Regions from separate parts of the Diaphorobacter sp. MNS-0 genome, predicted to be linked through region 2. Evidence: riboswitches for the same ligand, from Rfam matches in the RefSeq annotation. Region 2 holds a riboswitch; the other holds the start of a gene.
The links. Region 2 has a riboswitch for S-adenosylhomocysteine ahead of ahcY (adenosylhomocysteinase). Riboswitches for the same ligand answer to the same signal wherever they lie in the genome.
Positions count from the first base shown of each region.

Region 1: another riboswitch for S-adenosylhomocysteine. It lies ahead of metH (methionine synthase); the one in region 2 lies ahead of ahcY (adenosylhomocysteinase).

Region 1 is NZ_CP080761.1:193,150-201,209, reverse strand. It holds gene K2L43_RS00870 (shikimate kinase) at 1-75, shown strand, start outside; gene K2L43_RS00865 (YcbK family protein) at 145-717, opposite strand; gene K2L43_RS00860 (murein L,D-transpeptidase) at 751-2,352, opposite strand; gene metH (methionine synthase) at 2,388-5,177, opposite strand; S-adenosyl-L-homocysteine riboswitch at 5,208-5,329, opposite strand; gene K2L43_RS00850 (sigma-54-dependent Fis family transcriptional regulator) at 5,495-6,847, opposite strand; gene petA (ubiquinol-cytochrome c reductase iron-sulfur subunit) at 7,051-7,665, shown strand; gene ccoG (cytochrome c oxidase accessory protein CcoG) at 7,709-8,060, shown strand, end outside.
Region 2 is NZ_CP080761.1:678,090-686,149, forward strand. It holds gene K2L43_RS03285 (ornithine cyclodeaminase) at 1-66, opposite strand, end outside; gene K2L43_RS03290 (Lrp/AsnC family transcriptional regulator) at 179-610, shown strand; gene K2L43_RS03295 (c-type cytochrome) at 636-1,292, opposite strand; gene K2L43_RS03300 (HAD-IIB family hydrolase) at 1,389-2,225, opposite strand; gene K2L43_RS03305 (peptide chain release factor 3) at 2,243-3,868, opposite strand; S-adenosyl-L-homocysteine riboswitch at 4,006-4,087, shown strand; gene ahcY (adenosylhomocysteinase) at 4,154-5,584, shown strand; gene K2L43_RS03315 (TlyA family RNA methyltransferase) at 5,697-6,695, shown strand; gene metF (methylenetetrahydrofolate reductase [NAD(P)H]) at 6,692-7,531, shown strand; gene K2L43_RS03325 (DUF4124 domain-containing protein) at 7,601-8,060, shown strand, end outside.

The sequences.
Region 1 (8,060 bases), 480 kb from region 2:
CGGCCCACGGTGCACACGCTGGTCAACATAATCATGATGCAGCTGGAGATGGCGGCGCCGGGCGACCCGGTGTAGCAAGCGCCCTTCCTCAGACATGAAAAAGGCCCCGCATGCGGGGCCTTGGTTCTCTTGCGGCGCAGAGGCTTACCAGCTGCGCACACGTCCGGTGTCGATGTGCACGAACTGTTCCCGGGCGTAGTAGCCCACGCCGCCCGCCCGCAGGGAGATGGCGGCGTCGCGCAGGTCGCTCAGGGACACGCCGGGCAGGCGCACGTCGATGGCCTTGCCGTCCATGTGCAGGCTGCGCCGCGCCACACCGCCGCCGCGCGTGGTGCGCAGCGTCTCGTTGGTGTGGGGGCTGCGGTAGCCGGAGATGACCTCGAAAGGCCGCTGCGTCTGCAGCGTCTGTCGCACGCGGTGCAGCAGGTGGAACAGGTCCGGGTCCATCACGCCGACGTCGCCGCTGTAGTGGTCGCGCAGGAAGTGGTTGAGCGTGGGCAGCGCCGCGGGAACGAATTGTTCGCCCTGGGCGTAGACCAGCGCCAGCCGCTCATGGGTGTGCAGGTGGTTGAAGGCCAGGCGCCGCGCAAGGTCCTGCTCTTCGCTGAGCGACGCCAACGCCGCCTTGGGCAGCAGCACCGCGGCCGCTGCGGCGTGCGCGACGGCGGCGCCGCGCCCCAGGAATAGACGGCGGTGGGGGTTGTGCGGTGGAGCCATGCGCGAAAAACCTCGAAAAAGCGAAAAAACGCGCTATTTTGGACCGATCACCCCGGCAGCACTACCCGCGCGGACCGCATCGTAGGGTTTTGCCGAATGCTGGCGCAGCAGGCTGGCGAGCTTGCGGTCATGGCCGTACAGGTCGCCATAGAAGTGCGGACGGCCGTCCTGCACCACCACGGTGATGTGCGTGATGATGACCGGCACCGGATGCGGCAGCCGTACGAACACAGGCTTGGGCTGCGCCATGGCCGCACGGATGCGCTCCACGGTCCAGGTGGGATCGTCCTGCAACACGAACTGGGCGAGCGCCACCGGCTCCTCGACACGCACGCAGCCGTGGCTCAGGTCGCGCCGGCTGCGGCCGAACAGCGTGGGCGCCGAGGTGTGGTGCAGGTAGATGTTGTCGTTGTTGGGCAGCACGAACTTGATATCGCCCAGCGCGTTCAGCGGCCCCGGGCGCTGGCGTATGCGCGCCTGGCCTGCCAGCACGGCGCCCAGCATCTCGGGTGTAGCGTCGGTGCTCACGCCCGCCGCGCTGACGAATTCCATGCCCTGCCGGGCCAGGTAGCCCGGGTCGCGGCGCAGGCGCGGCACGATTTCGCCGCGGGCGATGGACGGCGGGATGTTCCAGTACGGACTGAATTCGATGGACTGCATGTCCTCATCGAACAGCGGCGTGCGCGTATCCAGCGCCTTGCCGACGATGACCGCCATGGACAGGCGCAGCGTGATCCTGCCGCCCGCGTACTCATAGGCGCGCAGGCGGTATTCGGGCACGTTCACGGCGATCATGCGCGGGCCCTGCAGCACGGGCGTCCAGCGCAGGCGCTCCATCTGCAGCGCGATCTGCTCGGCGCGTGCGGCCGGGGGCACATTCAGCGCCGCCAGCGTGGTCGCGCCCAGCACCCCGTCCGCCTCCAGCCCGTGGCGGCGCTGGAAGGCCGTGACGGCCTCGACCAATGCGGGGGTATATTGCGCGGGCGCGGACGCTGCGGGCGGCTCGCCCGTGGGCTGCGGCGGCAGGTCGCCCAGCGCCACCAGCCGCTCGGCCAGCACGCCCAGGCCCTCCCAGGGCTGGCCCGGCGTGAGCTTGCGGCCCGGCAGCGCGGGCAACGGCTGCGCCCAGGCAGGGTGAGCGCCCATCGCGCGGTACTGCGCCAGCAGTGCGCGCAGCGCCGGGTACATGGGCACGCGGGGGATGGCCGCGTCCCGCGCCTGCTGGATCTGGCCGTCGGCCAGCGCGGTCTGCAGCGCGGCGCGCAGGTCGGGCTGGGGGCGGCGGGAGTGGTCGTAGCGCTCGTTGAGCCGTGCCGGATCGATGCGCCCGCCATGCAGCTCATACAGGTAGCGCTCCACGGCCTGCGTCAGCTCCTGGTCGAGCGCCACGGCGCAGGCGGCATCCAGGCCGCGTGCGGCTGCGGCCGCCAGCGCATCCCTCAGGTGCTGCGCGCCATAGTCGGCCGGCTCCAGCCCATCGGCTGCGGCGTCGTTGAGCCAGCGCACCGCTTCATGCGCAGCCGGCAGGGGGCGCCCGTCAGCCGTCAGCCAGGACGGGTTCGCCCAGGCAGCCAGCGGCATCCAGGCCGCCAGCAGCAGGGGTGCAGTGTGGTGTGTCAGCAGGCGCAGGTTCATGGGTCGATCTTGGCATGGCCTGCGCCGACCAGGCGCTATAGCCCCAGATTCGGCGCAAGCGCGCGCTCCACCTCGGCCAGGGGCACTCCGCTGCGCTGGGCCATGTCCTGCACCTGCGCATCGTCGATCTTGCCGACGCTGAAGTAGGTGCTCTCGGGGTGGCTGAAGTAAAAGCCGCTCACACTGGCCGCGGGCGTCATGGCGTAGCTGTCGGTAATGTCCATGTCCACGTCGGCCGTACCCAGCAATGCAAACAGCGGCTTTTTCACCCGGTGATCGGGGCATGCGGGGTAGCCCGGCGCGGGGCGGATGCCCACGTACTTCTCGGCGATCAGTTCGTCGTTGGACAGCCGCTCGCCCGCCTGGTAGCCCCACCAGTCGGTGCGCACGCGGTGGTGCAGCCATTCGGCACCGGCCTCGGCCAGGCGATCGGCCAGGGCCTTGAGGGTGATGGCGCTGTAGTCGTCGTGGTCGGCCATGAACTCGGCCACCTTGGCATCCACGCCGATGCCGGCAGTGACGGCAAACGCGCCAATGTGGTCGGCCTGCGTGGGTGCGCCACCCTCCAGGCGAGGCGCGATGAAGTCGGCCAGGCAGCGACTGGGGCGCATGCGGCCCTCGGCGTCGGGCTGCTTCTCGGCCTGCTGGCGCAGGCCGTACCAGGTGAGCACGACCTTGTCGCGCGCGGCATCGGCATACAGCTCGATGTCGTCATCGCGCACGGTGTTGGCGGGCCAGAAGCCCACCACGGCGTGGGCCGTGAGCCAGCGGCCCTCCACGATCTTCTTGAGCATGGCCTGTGCGTCGCGGAAGACGCGCGTGGCTTCCTCGCCCACCACCTCGTCCTGCAGGATGTCGGGGTACTTGCCGGCCAGGTCCCAGGTCTGGAAGTACGGCGCCCAGTCGATGAAGGGCACCAGCTCGGCCAGGTCGATGTTCTTGATCACGCGCCGGCCGATGAACTTGGGCGCCGGCGGCTGGTAATGCGCCCAGTCGATGCGCGTCTTGTTGGCGCGGCACTGCGCCAGCGGCCACACCGGCGTCTTCTTCTTGTTGGCATGCAGGTGGCGCACATGGTCGTAGTCGGCCTGCACCTCCGCCAGGTAGCTGTCCTTTTGCTCGCCCAGCAGGCTCTGCGCCACGCTCACGCTGCGCGAGGCATCGGGCACGTAGACCACGGGGCCCTGGTACTGCGGCGCGATCTTGACCGCCGTGTGCACGCGCGAGCAGGTGGCGCCGCCGATCAGCAATGGAATCTTCTTGATGCGGAAGTACTCGTCCTTGTCCATCTCGCCGGCCACGTACTGCATCTCTTCCAGGCTGGGCGTGATCAGGCCCGACAGGCCGATGATGTCCGCGCCTTCGGCCTTGGCGCGCGCCAGGATTTCATGGCAGGGCACCATCACGCCCATGTTGATGACCTCGAAGTTGTTGCACTGCAGGACGACGGTCACGATGTTCTTGCCGATGTCATGCACGTCGCCCTTCACGGTGGCGATGACGATCTTGCCCTTGCTGGACACGTCCAGGCCGGCGGCTTCCTGCTGGCGCTTTTCTTCCTCGATGTAAGGGATCAGGTGGGCCACGGCCTGCTTCATCACGCGGGCGCTCTTGACCACCTGCGGCAGGAACATCTTGCCCGCGCCGAACAGGTCGCCCACGATGTTCATGCCGTCCATCAGCGGACCTTCGATCACGTGCAGCGGGCGGCCGCCGCCTTGCACCACGATCTGCTGGTAGGCCTCCTCGGTGTCTTCGACGATGAAGTCGGTGATGCCGTGTACCAGCGCATGCGACAGGCGCTCACCCACGGTTTTCGGGTGCTCGGGCGTGCCGCGCCACTCCAGCTTCTTGCTGTCGTCCTTGGCGGCACCCTTGGCGGCCTCGGCGATCTCCAGCAGGCGTTCGGCCGCGTCGGGGCGGCGGTTCAACACCACGTCTTCCACACGCTCGCGCAGCTCGGGGTCGAGGTCGTCGTAGACGCCGACCATGCCCGCGTTGACGATGCCCATGTCCATGCCGGCCTTGATGGCGTGGTACAGGAACACGGTGTGGATCGCCTCGCGCACCGGCTCGTTGCCGCGGAAGCTGAACGACACGTTGGACACGCCGCCCGACACCTTGGCGCCCGGCAGATGCTGCTTGATCCAGCGCACGGCCTCGATGAAGTCCACGGCGTAGTTGGCGTGCTCTTCGATGCCCGTGGCGATGGCGAAGATGTTGGGGTCGAAGATGATGTCCTCGGGCGCCATGCCCACCTCGTCCACCAGGATGCGGTAGGCGCGCTCGCAGATCTCGGTCTTGCGTGCGAAGGTGTCGGCCTGGCCCTTCTCGTCGAAGGCCATGACCACGGCGGCCGCGCCGTAGCGGCGGATCAGCTTGGCTTGGCGCTTGAACTCTTCCACGCCCTCCTTCATGCTGATGGAGTTGACGATGCCCTTGCCCTGCAGGCAGCGCAGGCCGGCCTCGATGACCTCCCACTTGGAGCTGTCCACCATCACCGGCACCCGGGCGATGTCGGGCTCGGAGGCAATGAGGTTCAGGAAGCGCACCATCGCGGCCTTGCTGTCCAGCATGGCCTCGTCCATGTTCACGTCGATGATCTGCGCGCCGTTTTCCACCTGCTGACGCGCCACCGACAGTGCCTGCTCGTACTGGTCGTTCAGGATCATGCGCGCGAACGCCTTGGAGCCGGTGACGTTGGTGCGCTCGCCCACGTTGACGAACAAGCTCCCCTCGCCGATGAACACGGGCTCCAGCCCCGACAGGCGCATGGGCGGCACGGCGTGCGAAGGGACGGAAGATGCGGGGGCGGACGACGGCATGGGGCTCACCTGGATAACAAGAACAGACACATCAGGTGAGCGCCGTTGGTACACGCACGGCTGCATGCCGCGGTGGGCCCGAGCCTGACGCCGCCACGCGCGAGCCGCCTGTGCGGCCCCGGCCGGCGGGCGCTGCAGCGCTCCTCGGGAAAGCGTCGAATTCTACGCGGCCCACCTTTGGGGGGCAGGCATATGGATATACCCCCGCGTGCACTGTGCGCCCAGAACGTGGCCCCTACACGGGCGGTGGTTGGTTCAAGCAAAAACAGACCGCAAGCCAGCCACAGCAAGCGCTAAAAGCTATCAAGCAAGGAGCATCAGCCCTGCTCCCGTAACAGTCGCAGCTTGCGGTACAGCGTGCGCGTGCTGACCCCCAGGGCGCGCGCCAATTCGCGACGCGACGCGGCCCCCCCCGCCAGCGCTGCGCGCAGGGCCTCGGATTCGATGTCACGCAGGGTGGCATGGTCGGGCTGCTGCGCAGCGCGGGCCGGCGCCGCCGCGGGCGCATCGAACGAGAGCGCGCGCTCGATCGTATGGGCGGTCACCACCGCGCCGTCGGTCAGCAGCGCGGCACGTTCCAGCACGTTGCGCAGCTCGCGTACGTTGCCGGGGAAGGGGTGCCGCGCCAGCCGGCGCAGCGCCGCGGGCGCAAGCACCAGGCCCCGCCCCCCGGCCACGCGCTGCAGGAGCGATTCCGCCAGCAGCGGAATGTCCTGCGGGCGTTCGCGCAGCGCGGGCAGCTGGATGGGAAAGGTGCTCAGGCGGTAGTACAGGTCCTGGCGAAACCGGCCCTCGCGCACCATGGCGCGCAGGTCGCGGTGGGTGGCCGCCACCAGTCGGATGTCCGCGCGGCGCAGCTCGGTGTGGCCCACGCGGCGGTAGGTGCCGCTTTCCAGCAAACGCAGCAGCTTGACCTGCATGGTGAGCGGGATGTCGCCCACCTCGTCCAGGAACAGCGTGCCGCCGTGCGCCGCCTCCACCAGGCCGGCGCGTGCGGCATGGGCGCCGGTGAAGGCGCCACGCTCGTGGCCGAACAGTTCGCTCTCGAACAGCGTCTCGGGCAGGCTGGCGCAGTCCACCACCACCAGCGGCCGCCCCGCGCGGGGGCTGGCCTCGTGCACGGCGCGCGCGGCCAGCTCCTTGCCCGTGCCCGACTCGCCCAGCAGCAGCACGCTGGCCTGCGACGGGCCCACGCGCGCGATCAGCTCCAGCACGGCCTGGAACGCGGGCGCGCGCCCGATCATGCCCGGCGCGCCCGGCTGCCCCTGGGCAATGCGCAGCGGCTCCATCTTCTCCAGAAAGTACTGGGGCTGGCCCGCCTCGTCGCGCAGCGGCACCAGTTCGATCTGCACGTATTCCTCACCCGCCGGGGTGTGGTGCAGGTGCAGCACGCGCTCACGCTGACCGCTGAAGAGCGAGCGCGCCAGCGGGCAAGTCTCGCCCGCCTGGTCGCACGGCACGGGTGAATGGTGCGAGACCGCATGGCAGGTGCGCCCCACCACCGGCGCGCCCTGGCCGAACTGGCGACGGTAGGCGCCGTTGGCGGCCACGATGCGGTAGCCGCGGTCGAACAGGATGTGCGGCTCGGGCAGCCCCTCCAGCCAGGAGGCAAGCAGCGCGGTCTGCGCCACCTGCGCCGGGGTGGGAGAAAGATCAGGAGTGTCGGCCATGGTGACATATGGTGTCACAAATGGCATGCATTGGCAGTGTTTCTGCCGTCCACCATGGCAGCGCTGACTCCTTGGGTGGATGTAAGCCTTTGTTCCACATGGAGATTTCGCACGCAGTGCCGCGCAGCCAGGCTGGCACGGCTCTTGAGTCAGGACAAGCAAGCGCGCGGTCCTTTGGCCGCGCCCATCGTGAAGGAATCGCCATGACTGCCCTGCCCGCCTCGTGCACCTGCGCTGCGCCCGACGCAGAACGCCGCACCCTGATCCACGCCACGGCCGCCGCCGGGGGTCTGGCCGCCGTCGGCGCGGCCGTGCCCCTGGTCAGCAGCCTGGCGCCCAGCGAACGCGCACGCTCCCTGGGCGCAGCCGTGGAGGTGGACATCGCCGGCTTGCCGCCGGGCGGCATGCTCACGGTGGAGTGGCGCGGCAAACCCGTCTGGATCGTGCGGCGCACGCCGGAGATGCTGCAGTCGCTGCAGGGGCTGGAGGCACAGTTGGCCGACCCCGCATCGGCCAAGGACCAGCAGCCCGACTACGCGCGCAATACCCACCGCTCCATCCAGCCGGAGGTCTTCGTGGCCATCGGCATCTGCACGCACCTGGGCTGCTCGCCCACGGCCGTGGCCCCGGGCGCGCCGCAGTCCGGCCTGGGCGCGGGCTGGCCCGGGGGCTTCTTCTGCCCCTGCCATGGCTCCACGTTCGACAACGCGGGACGCGTGTACCGCAACAAGCCCGCACCGACGAACCTGGAGGTGCCGCCGCACCGCTTCCTGAGCGCCACGCGGCTGCTGATCGGCGAGGACAGCGCCAGCGCCTGATCGACCGCCCTTCGCCCAAGACCATCACAACCACGCCCCTTCCATGCCCGCCCCGCAGACCCAGCCCCCCGCTGCCGAACGCGACGTCTACGTCGACCTGTACGAAGCCAAGAAGAAGATCTACCCGCGCGCCATCGGCGGCGTGTTCACGCGCTGGCGCTGGGCACTGGTGCTGCTCACCCAGGGGGTGTTCTACGGCCTGCCCTGGTGGCAGTGGGGCGAACGGCAGATGGTGCTGTTCGACCTGGGCGCGCGGCGCTTTTACCTGTTCGGCCTGGTGCTGTACCCGCAGGACTTCATCTACCTCACCGGCCTGCTCATCATGTCGGCGCTGTCGCTGTTCCTGTTCACGGCGGTGGCGGGGCGGCTGTGGTGCGGCTTCGCCTGCCCGCAGA
Region 2 (8,060 bases):
GCAGCGTGCGGCACCCCGTTCATGCACGAAGGCAGCAAGGGTCGGCAAATCAATGAGGCGTGTCATGGTGTCGGTCCAACGTGTTTCCCCATTGTGGACAGGCCCTGCGCTTGCGGCCAGCCTACAAACTGCTCAATAAGCGCAAAAAACTGGCGTTTCGCCAGCAACCCGTGGCACTATGCGCAACATGGACGACGTCGACCGCGAGATCATTGCGCTGCTGCGTGCGGATGCCCGCATGCCGGTGGCGGCGCTCGCCGTACGTCTGCGCGTGGCCCGCGGCACCGTTCAGAACCGCCTGCGCCGGCTGGAGGAAGAGGGCGTCATCGTCGGCTACACCGTGCGGCTGCGCCCCGAATCGGAGCCCCACCGGATCCGCGCCTGGATGAGCATTGCAGTGCAAGGGAACGCGGCGCCTGACGTGATTCGCGCCCTGCGTGGAGAGCCGCTGGTCGGCGCGCTGCACAGTACCAACGGCCGCTGGGACATCGTGGCCGAGCTGCACGCGCAGAGCCTGGAGGAATTCGACCTGGCGCTCACGCGCATTCGGCTCACGCCGGGCATCGCGCGCACCGAAACCAGCATCCTGCTGTCCACGTACAAGCTGTGATCGTCCCGCCCGAGCGGGCGGTGCTTCATTGCATCGACGAGACGTACGCCACCAGCGACTCGATGTCGGCGTCCGTGAGGAGCTTGGTGTTGGGCGTCATGATCGAATTGGCGCGCGTGTTTGGGCCGTCGCGGTAACGCTTGAGAGTGCTGCGCAGGTAGTCGGTCTGCTGGCCGGCAATGCGTGCGATCTGGTCGTTGCCCCGGCCCATGTCGCCATGGCAGCGAAAACAGTTCTTGCCGAAGATCTCCTGCCCCTTGGCCAGCAGCGCTGCGTCCGCCACGGGTTTGGGAGTGACGGGCTGCGCGGCGTAGAAGAGCACCATGCCGATCTTCTCGTCGCTGTTCATCGCGCGGATCATGCCTTCCATGAACTCGTAGCGGCGGCGCCCGTCTGCGAACTGCCGCACCTGCTCGAGCAGATAGGCCGGGTTCTGGCCCGCGAGGTTGGGTACCGAGGGTTTGGTGCTGTTGCCTCCGTCGCCATGGCAGTTGGCGCACACCGCCGAGACCTTGCGGCCCACCTTGTAGAGCTCGTCGGCCAGCTTGGGGTCCGCCATGGCTTGCTGCAAGCGTGTGTCGATATCCACCTTGCTGCGGCCGGCCTGGGCCATCGCCGCGGGTTGCCACGCCAGCCCGGCGAACAACGCCAGCGCCAGCATTGCGGGAATGCGCCTTGCCATGGTGTAACCCTTTTTGTGAAAAGGGTCATTTTAGAAGGCGAGTTGTGAAGCCCCGGTGGCGTTTTGGTAGTGCAACGCGCACCTGGACGGTCGATGTCAGCGATCGTTGATGGCGAGCAAGGATTGCGCAAGTTCTGCAAACCCTGCCCCGCGCTCGCCCTGCGTCACATAGCGCGGCAGATGCTGCAGTTGGGGCACGAAACGCGCAATATTGGCCACACCCACGCTGTGCGGGAAGTGCGCAAACATGAGCTGGTCATTGGTGGAGTCACCGATGTAGACCCAGCGCTCCAGCTCGGCGTCCAGATCGCGCCCGAACAGCTCGCGCACGATCCATCGCGCACCCTCCAGCTTGTTGTGCGCGCCAAACCAGCCGTTGATGTGGATGCTGCTCACGGTGGCGTTCATGCCCGCGGCATGCATCAGGGCGACAGCCTGGTCGATGGCCGCCTGGGGCAGGTGCGTGAATTCACTGTGGTCGATGGCGATGTCCGTCTCGCGCCCCGGCGAGTCGGTGGCGCGCCGGGCGCCGGGCACGGCGGCTTCAATCTCGGCCAGCACCTGTTGCATGCGCGCGAAGTTGGAGGCGCGCGTGGCGGCGTCCTGTTGATACAACTTTAATAGCTGCTCGCGCTTATCGCACGGGGACTGTAGGCCATTTGGGGCAAAATTTCGGGACGCCCGCAGCAGCGCCACCGCACCGTTCTCAGCAACGATGCTGTCCACCGGCCAGGCAGCGGCAAAAGGCTCGCTCCAGCCCACCGGCCGGCCCGTGATCGGAATGACGTGCAGCCCTGAGGCTTTCAGGTCGGCCAGCGCCTGCAGGGCATCGGCGGTGATGGCGCCATCGGTGGTCAGGGTGTCGTCGATGTCGGTGAGCACGCCGGTGATGCACGTGCGCGCCAACTCGTCCCATGAGGCAAGAGGGTGCATGGCGGATGGGGGTCGCGTCAACTGTTCTGCAACGCCAACCCCGCATGCTCCCGCAGCGGATGGAAGTGAATCTTCGGGAACCGCTCCTGCGCCAGCCGTACGTCATATGGGCTCGTGCACAGATAGGCCAGCGTGTCCGCCGCATCGCGCGCCATGCGCATGGGGTAGGCGTTCTCGAACTCGCGCAGTTCGGCCGGCGTGTCGGCAGTGATCCAGCGGGCTCCCGTGTACTGGCAGGCTTCCAGACGGATGTCGCAGTCGTATTCGGTGTTCAGACGGTGTTGCACCACTTCGAACTGCAGCTGGCCCACGGCACCCAGCAGCATGTTGCCGCCGGCCTCGGGCTTGAAGACCTGGATGGCGCCTTCCTCGCCCAATTGCATCAGGCCCTGCTGCAGTTGCTTGGTGCGCAGCGGGTTCTTCAGCACCACGGTCATGAACATCTCGGGTGCGAAGAACGGCAGGCCGGTGAACTGCAGGTTGGCGCCGTCGGTGATGGTGTCGCCCAGCTGCACGCCGCCGTGCGTGGTGAAGCCGATGATGTCGCCGGCGTAGGCCTCTTCCACCGCCTCGCGGCGCTGGCTCATGAAGGTGACCACGCTGGTGGGGCGCAGTTCCTTGGCGGTGCGCTGGACCTTGAGCTTCATGCCGGGCGTGTACTTGCCGCTGGCCACGCGCACGAAGGCGATGCGGTCGCGGTGGTTGGCGTCCATGTTGGCCTGCACCTTGAACACCACGCCCGAAAAGCCTTCGTCTTCGGGCAGGATGGTTTTCTCGACGGTCTGCTTGTTGACGATGAGCGAGCTCTTGCGCGGGCCGGGCGGGGGCGACATGTCCACCACCGCATCCAGCACTTCCATCACACCGAAGTTGTTCACGCCCGAGCCGAAGAACACCGGTGTGAGCTTGCCAGCCAGGAAGGCTTCATGGTCCCAGGGCGCCGAGGCGCCCTGCGCCAGCTCCATGCTTTCCAGTGCGTCGTCAAAGGCTTGACCGAAGCGCGCGCGCAGCTTGTCGGCATCGGCCAGCGGAATGACCTCGAAGTCCTGCGGGCGCTTTTCGCTGCCGGGCTGGAAGACCGTCATGCTTTGCGTGCGCAGGTTGATGATGCCGCCGAAGCTCTTGCCCTGGCCCACGGGCCAGGTGATGGGGCAGCAGGGCATGCCCAGCTCACGCTCCACCTCGTCGAGGATGTCCAGCGGGTCGCGCACCTCGCGGTCCATCTTGTTGACGAAGGTGATGATGGGCGTGTCGCGCTGGCGGCAGACCTCGATCAGGCGGCGCGTCTGCGCCTCCACGCCGTTGGCCGCGTCGATCACCATCAGGGCCGAATCGACGGCCGTGAGCACGCGGTAGGTGTCTTCCGAGAAGTCCTTGTGGCCCGGCGTGTCCAGCAGGTTGATGACATGGTCGCGGTAGCTCATCTGCATCACGCTCGACGCCACCGAGATGCCGCGCTGCTTCTCGATCTCCATCCAGTCGGACGTGGCGTGGCGGCTGGCCTTGCGGCCCTTCACGGCGCCGGCGATCTGGATGGCGCCGGAGAACAGCAGCAGCTTTTCCGTCAGCGTGGTCTTGCCGGCGTCGGGGTGGGAGATGATGGCAAAAGTCCGGCGGCGCCGGGTTTCTGGGGCGTACGACACAGTGATTCTGGGTGAGGCCGCGCGGTGCGCTGCGGCCGGTGCGAGAAGAGGCGGGCGCACCCTGCGGGAACGCCCTGGCATTGGGCGGGGATTCTACGGCGCGGCGCGTGGTGCGGGGGCGCCGGTATAATCTTGCACTTTCCGAGGAGCGTTGCAGCGTCCCCAGCACGGCGGGGCGCGAGGCTCGGAAGTCATACCCAGCAACGACGCTCACCCACGCCTTGCGGTGCGGTGAGTCCCATCCCCCAGGCGCGGTTTTTTCAGATACCCATCAAGGAAACCACCATGAGCGCTGTTCTCAAGTCCCCAGCCGACTCCGCGATTGCCGATATCTCCCTGGCCGACTGGGGCCGCAAGGAGATCCGCATCGCCGAAACCGAGATGCCTGGCCTGATGGCCATCCGCGAGGAATTCGCGGCCAAGCAGCCCCTGAAGGGCGCACGCATCACCGGCTCGCTGCACATGACCATCCAGACGGCCGTGCTGATCGAGACGCTCAAGGCCCTGGGCGCCGACGTGCGCTGGGCCTCGTGCAACATCTTCTCCACCCAGGACCACGCCGCCGCCGCGATTGCCGCCACCGGCACGCCGGTGTTCGCCATCAAGGGCGAAACCCTGGTGGACTACTGGGACTACACCCACCGCATCTTCGACTTCGGCCCCAAGGGCAACGAGGGCGAAGGCCCGAACATGATCCTGGACGACGGCGGCGACGCCACGCTGCTGATGCACCTGGGCAAGCGCGCTGAAAAGGACGCCTCCGTGCTGGCCCACCCCGGCAGCGAGGAAGAGCGCATCCTGTTCGCCGCCATCAAGGCCAAGCTGGCCGAGGACAGCACCTGGTACAGCCGCAAGAGCGCCCAGATCATCGGCGTGACCGAAGAGACCACCACCGGCGTGCACCGCCTCAAGGAAATGTCGGCCAAGGGCACGCTGATGTTCCGCGCCATCAACGTCAACGACTCGGTCACCAAGTCCAAGTTCGACAACTTGTACGGCTGCCGCGAGTCGCTGGTGGACGGCATCAAGCGCGCCACCGACGTGATGATTGCCGGCAAGGTGGCCGTGGTGGCGGGCTATGGCGACGTGGGCAAGGGCTCGGCCCAGGCGCTGCGCGCCCTGAGCGCCCAGGTGTGGGTGACCGAGATCGACCCCATCAATGCCCTGCAGGCCGCTATGGAAGGCTTCAAGGTCGTGACCATGGAGTGGGCCGCCGACAAGGCCGACATCTTCGTCACCACCACGGGCAACCGCGACGTCATTACCTTCGAGCACATGAAGGCGATGAAGGACCAGGCCATCGTCTGCAACATCGGCCACTTCGATAACGAGATCCAGGTCGCCAAGCTCGAAGAGCACTGCCAGTGGGAAGAAATAAAGCCCCAGGTCGACCATGTGATCTTCCCGGACGGCAAGCGCATCATCCTGCTGGCCAAGGGCCGCCTGGTGAACCTGGGCTGCGGCACGGGCCACCCCAGCTTCGTGATGTCCAACTCGTTCGCCAACCAGACGATCGCGCAGATCGAGTTGTTCACCCACCCCGAGGGCTACGACGTGGGCAAGGTCTACGTGCTGCCCAAGCACCTCGACGAGAAGGTGGCGCGCCTGCACCTGAAGAAGGTGGGCGCCATGCTGACCGAGCTGAGCGACGAGCAGGCCGCCTACATCGGCGTGCCGAAGCAGGGCCCCTACAAGCCCGACACCTACCGCTATTGATTGTTAAAAAGCATAGCTGCTTGCGCTTGCCAGTAGTCGTTTTCAGCATGAAAAATTGCTGAAATTGGCTCGCTGCAAGCGCTGCCAGCTATCGATATGAGAGGATAGCGCGATGCGCGCGGACGTATTTCTGGTGGAAGGCGGCTACGCGGCCACCCGGTCGCAGGCCCAGCGGTTGATTGCCGCCGGCGTGCAGTGGCGCCTGGCGCCCACGCTGCCGTGGCAGAAGGTGGCCAAGAACGGCGACGACATTCCTGCGGGGGTTGAGGTGCAGCTGCTGGACGCTGCGGAGGCCAAGTACCTCTCGCGCGGCGGCCTCAAGCTTGAAGGCGCGCTGGCGGCCACGGGCATGCAAGTGGCTGGCCTGCGCTGCCTGGACGTGGGGCAGAGCACCGGCGGTTTCACCGACTGCCTGCTGGCACATGGCGCTGCCCAGGTGATTGGCGTGGACGTGGGCCACGGCCAGTTGCACGAGCGGCTGCGCGCCGACCCGCGGGTGGTCTGCGTGGAAGGCGTGAATGCCCGGGCCCTCACGCCCGAGGCGTTGCAGAACGCCTGCGACGTGGCGCTGTCCGAAGTCATCGAGGACGCGGAAGACAACGACACCCAGCCCCAGGCCCCCTACGCCTGGATGCGCAACGGCGGCATGGTGGACGATGAGTACGACGACAGCGACGACGCCAAGGAGCATGAGATCGAGAGCTTCAAGGCCGAGCGCGCCGCCAAGGCCAAGGCACGCGCCGAGGGCTCATTGCCCGTGCAGCGCCGCCGCCGTCCCGGGTGCGAGGACGTGGACATCACGCCAGCGTTCGATCTCGTCACCGGCGACCTGTCCTTCATCTCGCTCACGCTGGTGCTGCCTGCGCTGGTGCCGCTGTTGAAAGAGCAGGGCCAGCTGCTGATGCTGGTCAAGCCGCAGTTTGAGTTGCAACCCGGCCAAGTGGGCAAGGGCGGCATCGTGCGCGATGCACAGCTGTATCCGCAGGTGGAGCAGCGCATCCGTGACTGCTGCACGGAGCTGGGGCTGCACGTGGTGGCCTGGATCGATAGCCCCATCGAGGGGGGCGACGGCAACCGCGAGTTCTTCATCCATGCAAGGAGGAAGGCATGAGCCTTTCCACGGCCTTTCCGGTCAGCTTTGAATTCTTCCCGCCCAAGACGCCCGAGGGCGCCGACAAACTGCGCGCCGTGCGCCAGCAGCTGTATGCGCGCCGGCCCGAGTTCTGCTCCGTCACCTACGGCGCGGGGGGCTCCACGCAGGCGGGCACCTTCGGCACGGTGCGCGAGATCCTCGCCGAGGGCGTGAGCGCGGCCTCGCACTTCTCGTGCATCGGCGCCACCAAGGACAGCGTGCGCGCGCAGCTCGCCGAGCTGAAAGCCATGGGCGTGAAGCGCCTGGTTGCGCTGCGCGGCGACCTGCCCAGTGGCTATGGCATCGGGGGCGAGTTCCATTACGCGAGCGATCTGGTGGCGTTCATCCGCGCCGAGACGGGGCGCGACTTCCACATCGAGGTGGCGGCCTACCCCGAGGTCCATCCCCAGGCCCGTTCGTCGGATGCCGACCTGCAGGCCTTTGCCACCAAGGTGCGCGCGGGCGCCGACTCGGCCATCACACAGTACTTCTTCAATGCCGACGCCTACCTGCGCTTCGTGCAGGACGTGCGCCGCCTGGGGCTGGACGTGCCCGTGGTGCCGGGCATCATGCCGATCATGGGCGCGTCGCAGCTGCTGCGCTTTTCGGACGCCTGCGGCGCCGAGATCCCGCGCTGGATCCGCCTGCGCCTGCAGGGCTATGGTGACGATGTGGCGAGCATTCGCGCCTTCGGCCTGGATGTCGTCACGCACCTGTGCGAGCAACTGCGCCGCGAGGGCGTGCCGGGCCTGCACTTCTACACCATGAACCAGAGCGCGGCCACGTTGGAAATCTGCGACCGCCTGGGGCTCTGAAGCGGCGGGGGTGGGTAATATCGGCAGCTTTTTCCCGTCCTCTTCCTCCTTCCCCTGCGCGTTTGCGGTATGAGTCCCGTCATTGCCTTCCTGCTGTTCACCACGCTGTCGCTTGCGATGGCATCGCCCGCGTCGGCGCAGACGCGCTATTCCTGCCGCGACGAGCAGGGCGCCGTCTACACCCTGGCGCGCCCGTGCCCGAAAGGCATGGTGACCAGCGCCGTCTCGGCGGGGCCGGTGGAGCCGCGTGCAGAGCCCCGCAGCTATGCGCCCGCTCCGTCCCGGCGCAGCAGTGCGATGCGCGAGGTGCCGGAATACGAGAGCTACATGAGCGGGCGCTGCCGCACGCTGCAAAACAGCATCCGCGGGGCATCGGCCAACGGCTCCAGCTACGACGTCATCGCAGGCATGCAGCGCGAATACCGGCGCGACTGCAGCGACGAGGAGAGCGATGCCGCCTCGCGCTACTACCGCGAGCGCCGCGAGGCACGCAGCCAGCGCCGCACAGAGCGCGAGCGCGAGGAACAAG